2 regions of the Brenneria sp. L4-2C genome follow, and region 2 is predicted to be linked to the other one. Evidence: predicted binding sites of a transcription regulator. Region 2 holds the regulator's gene; the other holds the start of a gene.

What was found. Region 2 encodes Fur, which represses iron uptake genes when iron is present. Its sites were predicted from a motif close to ATAATAATGAGAACNACTATCAA; they were not measured.
Region 1: the regulator Fur is predicted to act here: its motif matches at 1,088-1,110, upstream of fhuF (siderophore-iron reductase FhuF).

Annotation. Positions count from the first base shown of each region.
Region 1 is NZ_JBEIAC010000005.1:181,069-184,798, reverse strand. Features, by position in the region: gene ABRZ26_RS10375 (alpha/beta hydrolase) at 1-167, opposite strand, end outside; gene fhuF (siderophore-iron reductase FhuF) at 258-1,046, opposite strand; gene alsS (acetolactate synthase AlsS) at 1,174-2,853, opposite strand; gene budA (acetolactate decarboxylase) at 2,881-3,663, opposite strand.
Region 2 is NZ_JBEIAC010000003.1:5,586-9,315, reverse strand. Features, by position in the region: gene glnS (glutamine--tRNA ligase) at 35-1,693, shown strand; gene fur (ferric iron uptake transcriptional regulator) at 1,818-2,267, opposite strand; gene fldA (flavodoxin FldA) at 2,603-3,130, opposite strand; gene ABRZ26_RS06190 (methyl-accepting chemotaxis protein) at 3,577-3,730, shown strand, end outside.

The sequences.
Region 1 (3,730 bases), on a different contig from region 2:
CGATCGAGCTCATCCGCCGACAACTCATCCGGCACAAACGTATGCCAGGGCGCCAGCGCCGGACCGCGTTGCGTGTCATAAATGCGAATAGCCAGCAGCGTCGTCGCCGCGACGATAAAAATAATGGCGACGCGTTTAATCCCCCGTCCGGCCGACCTCATCAGCATGGTTCTATCCCTTCCTGTTTACCGTTTAACCGCCTGCTTTCCGGCAGTCCGCACGTTTGAAAGAGTAAACCATCCGGCCCGCCGATGGTATTAAACCTCGTTCAGCGTACAGTCCCGGCAACGTGCGACGCCGGGAATGCGGTAGCGCTGACAACAGCTGCGGCGCTGAATAACGCCGCCGCGGGGAATTACCGTGCGATAAAGAGGATTGTCGCCGCCATCCAGCCATGAACGGGAAAAGAACAGCGCGTCATGCAGCAGGCGGCGTTCCTCCTGTGGTATCAACGGCGCTATATCGTCCAAAAACCAGTGAATCAGATAGCCGGTATTATTCCAGGCAAGCCTGGCGTTAAGCGCGCCGAAGCTGTCCAGCGTGTTAATTACCGGCGCCACATGCTGATGCAGCATGCGCTCCAGACGCGCGCGCGGCGAGTCGTCCGCCGCGGTCAACGTCCGGGTCGCAATATAAAACACCGCCGGATGCCCTTTCCCCGCGTCAAATCCGACGTATATCCGATTCGTCGCACAGTCCAATGCCGCATCGTGTTTGAGCAAAGCCAGCATCAACGGCGGCACCAGCAGCCCGATATACCATTGCGCCCACAGCGATTGCAGCGGCTTTTCCTCACGCGGCTTATCCGGATGCCGGCGATACAGTTCGTCGCCGTAACGCCGCACCAGCCGATGAAACACCTCCGGCCGCGACCACTCGGCGAGCGTCATGCCGTCCTCCGGGGGCGACTCGCCGAATTTCACGCTATCCAGGCAATGAGGACGATGCCGGCGCAGCAAAGCGCTTAACGCGGCGGCCAACTGCCGGTCGCACCCGGCAAAAACCGGATGTTCAACGGAATTGGCGATGTTTTTGACAATCGGCATAGGCGGGTTCCGGCAGGATGCGTAAATAAACGGAAAGCGAAATGATAACTATTGCCAATAGTATCCGCGTTTATCACTAATGACAAACGACGCGCTTCCCGTTTACGCGTTCCCTGGCCCGGACGGGCTAGATAAGCTGACTGATATTCAGATCTTCCATCAGACGCTGATTATCCGAATAATCCACCGGGATGGCGATGACCGCCGGTCCCTGCGTATCCATAGCCTGTCGTAGCTTACTGACCAGCTCGTCTTCCGACTCGACCGCAAATCCCGTTGCGCCGAAGGCATCCGCATACACTTTAAAATCGATCGGACCGAATTTGACGCCGGAAGCGCGGTGGTATTTCTTCTGCTCCTGAATTTCCACCATGTTGTAGGCGTTATCCACCCAGATAATATGCAACAGGTTGCTCTTCAGGCGCACGGCGGTTTCCAGTTCCATGCTGGACTGCATAAACCCGCCGTCGCCTGAAACCGAAATCACCTTCTGATGAGGGTGAATCAGCGACGTGGCGATCGCCCAGGGCAAAGCCACACCCATGGTTTGCTGACCGTTGGTCATCAGCACCTGCCGCGCGCGGAAGCTGTACAGATAGCGCGCCAGCCAGATATGAAAGCTGCCCATATCGACGCACAGCGTGACGTCCTGGTTGACGATGTCCTGCATCGCCCTGACCAGCCGCAGCGGATGAATGGCGAATCCCCGCATGTCCATGCCGCGCATCGCCAGATCGCGGCGTTGCTGGCAACGGTCGCGCAAAATAGCCTGCGTTTGCGCCGACATCGATAGCGGCGAAACAATGCACTGGGTCAGCGCATCAATGGTTTCGGCGATATTGCCCACCAGTTCCACATCCGGCAGATAGGCGCTGTCGATATTGGCCGGCAGCACATCAATGTGTACCAGCTTCGCTTTGCCGCTGTTCCACAATACCGGATCGTATTCCACCGGACTGTAGCCGACCGTAATAATCAGGTCGGCCTGTTGCAGCAGCTTGTCGCCCGTCTGATTATTAAACAGCCCGACGCGCCCGGCGAAGTGGTCAAAATGCCGCTGATCGACGGCGCCGGCGGCCTGATACGTGCTGGTGACCGGCAGTTGGCTTTTATGCAGCAAACGACGCAATGCCTCGGCAGCTTTAGGCTGACTCGCCATCAACCCCAGCAGCAGAATAGGATTTTTAGCCTGTTGGATCAGCCGGGCGACATTTTCGATATCCGCTTGAGGCGCGCCGTTCATCGGCGGCAGCGTCGGACGAACCAGCACGGCGCTGGTGACCGGATCGTTGACGATATCCTGCGGCAAGCTGATGAAAGAAGCGCCGGGATGCCCCATCTCCGCCGCCCGGAATGCATTCGCCAGCACTTCGGAAATCGCGGACGACGCCTTGACTTCCGCGCTAAACTTGGTGACCGGCTGAAACAGACTGACGGTATCCAGGCTTTGGTGCGTCAGCTTAAGACTTTCCGAAAGTTTAACCGCGCCGCCCATCGCCACCACGGGGTCGCCTTCCGTCGTCGCCGTCGCTAATCCCGTCACCAGGTTGCAGCAGCCCGGCCCGGACGTCACCAGCGTCACGCCCGCTTTGCCCGTCAAGCGCCCGATGGCCGCCGCCATAAACGCGCCGTTGGCTTCATGCCGTACCGGGATCATTTCAATCGGCGAATCCTCCAGCGCATCAAAAACGCGATCGATTTTCGCGCCCGGAATGCCAAATACGTATTGAACGCCCTGTTGTTCCAAATGTTTCACAATCAGGGATGCTCCACAGTTCCAGTGCTGTAGAGCCGTTGAATGTTCCATTGTCTCACTCCTGTGCTTTGTTCTTACTTAGCCTTCCACTGACTGGATAGCGCTATCGAGGTTCTCGGGTGACAAGTCAGCGCTGAGAAAATCTCGATCCTGTGGCAAATCGATAATCAGTTTAGAGATCACCCCAAAGGTTAAAACGCCGCTTTCTATTTTATAATCAAGTACATGACCGCCGCCTTCACGATTATCGGTAATAAAATGTTCGTGATAGCCGGCAACGTTGATGCCCTGCGTATAAGCCGGGCTGCGAAAGCCGATGATACTTCCCCGACAGGATTCAAAATGGAACTTCGGCTGCTGGGCTATCGCCTCCAGCATCGGTTTATAAGGTCGCGTCTGGCGCGGAACGGTGCGGGTTTCAACGTAATCGAAATGCCCGTCGACCCTCAGCGCGCAGAACAGATTATCCGTACCGACAAGGGCATCAATCTTCTGATGAAGACTGTGGCGATCGATGCGGCTGCTGAAATGAATCTCTTCCGTCGGACGGAAAAATGTCATTACCGCGAATGGCGTCTTCTGGTGCGGCTCGGCGGCCCGTGCGCTGCCGTCGGCGCGCAGTTGGAAAATGCGGCTGTTAAACGCCACCAATTCGCCGTCCAGATAGTTAAATGTGCCTAATCCAAAATCGCCATGCTCCAGCAATTCGGCCATCGTCCGGCTACCTTCATAGACGCCATTTATCAATCCACTCATTAAAGATGTTTGATAGATAACGCAATCAGGATGGTGCGCCTGATGGTTAATAGCATAGGATGCGATCTCTTCCGCACAAGAGTTGACGCCGATATCTTCTTTCATATGCTTTCTCTTTCGACTGTTCATACTTAAATTTTTCTAATTCATGTTTAAAGATTGCGTGAATATC
Region 2 (3,730 bases):
GGTTATATGTCGTTTTAGCATTGAGGAATCAAGAATGAGTGAGGCTGAAGCCCGCCCAACCAACTTTATCCGTCAGATTATTGATGAAGACCTGGCATCCGGTAAGCATGACCATATTCAGACGCGTTTTCCGCCGGAGCCCAATGGCTATCTGCATATCGGGCATGCGAAGTCTATCTGCCTGAATTTCGGGATTGCCCAGGATTACCAGGGCAAATGCAACCTGCGTTTTGACGATACCAACCCGGTAAAAGAAGATATTGAATTCGTTGAGTCGATCAAACGCGATGTTAACTGGCTGGGGTTCTCATGGAGCGGCGACGTTCGCTATTCCTCCGATTATTTCGATCAACTGCATCAATATGCGGTTGAACTGATCAGCAAAGGACTGGCGTATGTCGATGAACTGACGCCGGAACAGATCCGCGAATATCGCGGTACGCTGACATCGCCCGGTAAAAATAGCCCGTACCGCGATCGCAGCGTGGAGGAAAACCTGGCGCTGTTCGAAAAAATGCGCAGCGGCGGCTTTGCCGAAGGAACCGCGTGTCTGCGCGCTAAAATCGATATGGCATCGTCGTTTATCGTGATGCGCGATCCGGTTCTGTACCGCATCAAGTTTGCCGAACACCATCAGACGGGCAACAAGTGGTGCATCTACCCGATGTATGATTTCACCCACTGCATTTCCGATGCGCTGGAAGGCGTCACCCACTCGCTATGTACGTTGGAGTTCCAGGATAACCGTCGTTTATATGACTGGGTGCTGGATAACATCTCGATACCTTGCCATCCGCGTCAGTATGAGTTTTCTCGTCTTAACCTTGAATTCGCCATCATGTCCAAGCGCAAGCTGAACCTGCTGGTGACGGAAAAGATTGTTGAAGGATGGGACGATCCGCGTATGCCGACCATTTCCGGTTTGCGTCGCCGTGGCTACAGCGCCGCGTCTATTCGTGAATTCTGTTACCGCATCGGGGTCACCAAGCAGGATAACAACGTCGAAATGGCGGCGCTGGAAGCCTGCGTGCGCGACGACCTGAATGAAAACGCGCCGCGCGCCATGGCGGTGCTCGATCCGGTAAAAGTGGTGATTGAAAACCTGCCGGAAGGCCATGAAGAGTGGGTTACCATGCCGAACCATCCGAATAAACCGGAAATGGGTACCCGGCAGGTGGCGTTTAGCCGCGAGGTGTACATCGATCGCGCGGATTTCCGCGAGTCGGCCAATAAGCAATACAAGCGTTTGGTGTTAGGCAAAGAAGTTCGTCTGCGTAATGCCTACGTGATTAAAGCGGAACATATCGATACGGACGAGCAGGGCAATATTACGACCATCTACTGTAGCTACGATCCGGATACCTTAAGTAAAGATCCGGCTGACGGGCGCAAGGTAAAAGGCGTGATCCACTGGGTGTCCGTAGCGCATGGCTTACCGGCGGAATTCCGTCTGTACGATCGTTTGTTCAGCGTGGCCAATCCCGGCGCGGCGGAGGATTTTCTGTCAACCATCAATCCGGAATCGCTGAAAGTGACTCACGGCTTTGTCGAGGCGGGCATGGCGCAGGCTGAAGCGGAAAAAGCGTACCAGTTTGAACGCGAGGGGTATTTCTGCGCCGATCGGGTTTACTCCAGTCCAGAGCATCTGGTGTTTAACCGCACCGTCGGCTTGCGCGATACCTGGGTGGGATAATCCGGGGTTTTGCCTGGAATGGAATAAAAATAAAACCGCCTCGGCGGTTTTATTTTATAACGGGCGGGATAGCCCGTTACCGACGGGCCGTCGCATGCGACGTTAAATTTTTTGTGCGGTCGATTTATCTTTTTGCATCGTGCAGGGTGTCGTCTTCACGGCAATCCCCTTCACTGCAATGGCCATACAGATACAAACTGTGGTTGGTCAGCTTGATGCTGTGTCTTTCCGCGATTTCGCGTTGGCGTGCTTCAATATATTCATCACGGAACTCAATGACTTTGCCACAATCCAGGCAAATCAGATGGTCATGATGATGCTGCTGCGTCAGTTCGAAAACCGATTTACCGCCTTCAAAATTATGGCGGGTTACAATACCAGCATCATCAAACTGATTCAGTACGCGATAGACGGTCGCCAAACCAATCTCTTCACCCATATCAATCAGTTTTTTATATAAATCTTCCGCACTGACGTGATGGCACTCTGGATCCTGCAACACTTCCAGAATTTTCAGCCTTGGAAGAGTGACTTTCAGGCCGGCCTTCTTTAATGCGGTGTTATTGTCAGTCATGCGGATTTAGTCCTGTTGCTTACTTAATCAATGGAGGCTATTTAGCCTATGACATCGGTCGGCTCAAAAAATGTAATAGCGTCCCAATTATAGAACCGTGCATTCAAAATGAAAACAATGGAATGTTAACAAAATTATTCCCACACATTCTACAGATGTATCATGCAATCTATTGTTGGTTAATGAGAGACGCCAGCTGAATGCACAAGACCGATGCGGGTATTGTACATACTTATGGAGGGAAGTTAAAAAAATGTATCAATCTTTATGAAAGGCCTTTCCTATCGATCGTTCCGGCTCTGACGGGGGAGGGAGGTCAGAGCCGGAGGTCCGTCTTAGTCAACCAGCTCTTTCAGGTTCAACTCTTCGCTGATCTGTTTCACCCACGCGGTGACGCGCTCGCTGGTCAGTTCAGGCTGACGATCTTCGTCGATAGCCAAACCGATGAAGTGGTTATCATCCGCCAGCCCTTTGGACGCTTCAAAGTAATAGCCTTCCGTCGGCCAATGGCCAACGATGGTTGCGCCGCGAGGTTCAATAATATCGCGGATGGTGCCCATCGCGTCGCAGAAGTACTCCGCGTAGTCTTCCTGGTCGCCGCAGCCAAACAGGGCAACCAGTTTGCCGGTAAAGTCGATTTCTTCCAGCGTAGGGAAAAAGTCATCCCAGTCGCATTGCGCTTCCCCGTAGTACCAGGTAGGGATACCCAACAGTAAAATATCAAAAGCTTCAAGATCTTCTTTACTGCTTTTGGCGATGTCATGAACTTCGGCAACGTCGGTTCCCAGCTGCTGTTGGATGGTCTTGGCAATGTTCTCGGTATTGCCAGTATCACTGCCAAAGAAAATTCCTATGAGTGCCATGGATTGAATAACCTCTTGATTCTTAATGATATGGTGCAGTGTCTTACCCATTTATCGGCTAATAATAACAGACACGCCCTGCATGAGAAACTCGTATCGGTAAGGATAAGTAAATCACCGTTCTGATTTCTCAGATAAGTTTGTCCACGGTCTGATTGATGTTGTTATTTTTAGCGGCGCGGCGAATGGATCAAAAAAATTTATGTTTAGCAAAAGTTATGAGGTTGTTCAAAGAATAGAAAATAAGCCGCGCTAAGTACACCGGTATCGCTAAACATTGCCCGTATCTTGTCGATTAACAAGCGTGATCGAATCGGTTTCAACGTGACTGAAGCGTCGCGCCAGGTTGCGATGATAATGGCCTATTAATATGCATTTCCGCTGTTTTACCGTCGATTAATAGCAAAAAACTTCTTTTCACGCGTGCGTTAAGTCTGGAGTAAGCTATGAAATTTTTAAAAAACATCGCCATCAGAACGGCCATGTTGTGGGTGCTCGGCGTATTCTGTGTGCTGTGGGGCGGCGTATCAATCTATACCCTATTTTCTTTCAAGGAGATGACCGCGACGTCCAAACTCAGCAGTCTGCTGGTAGATAACT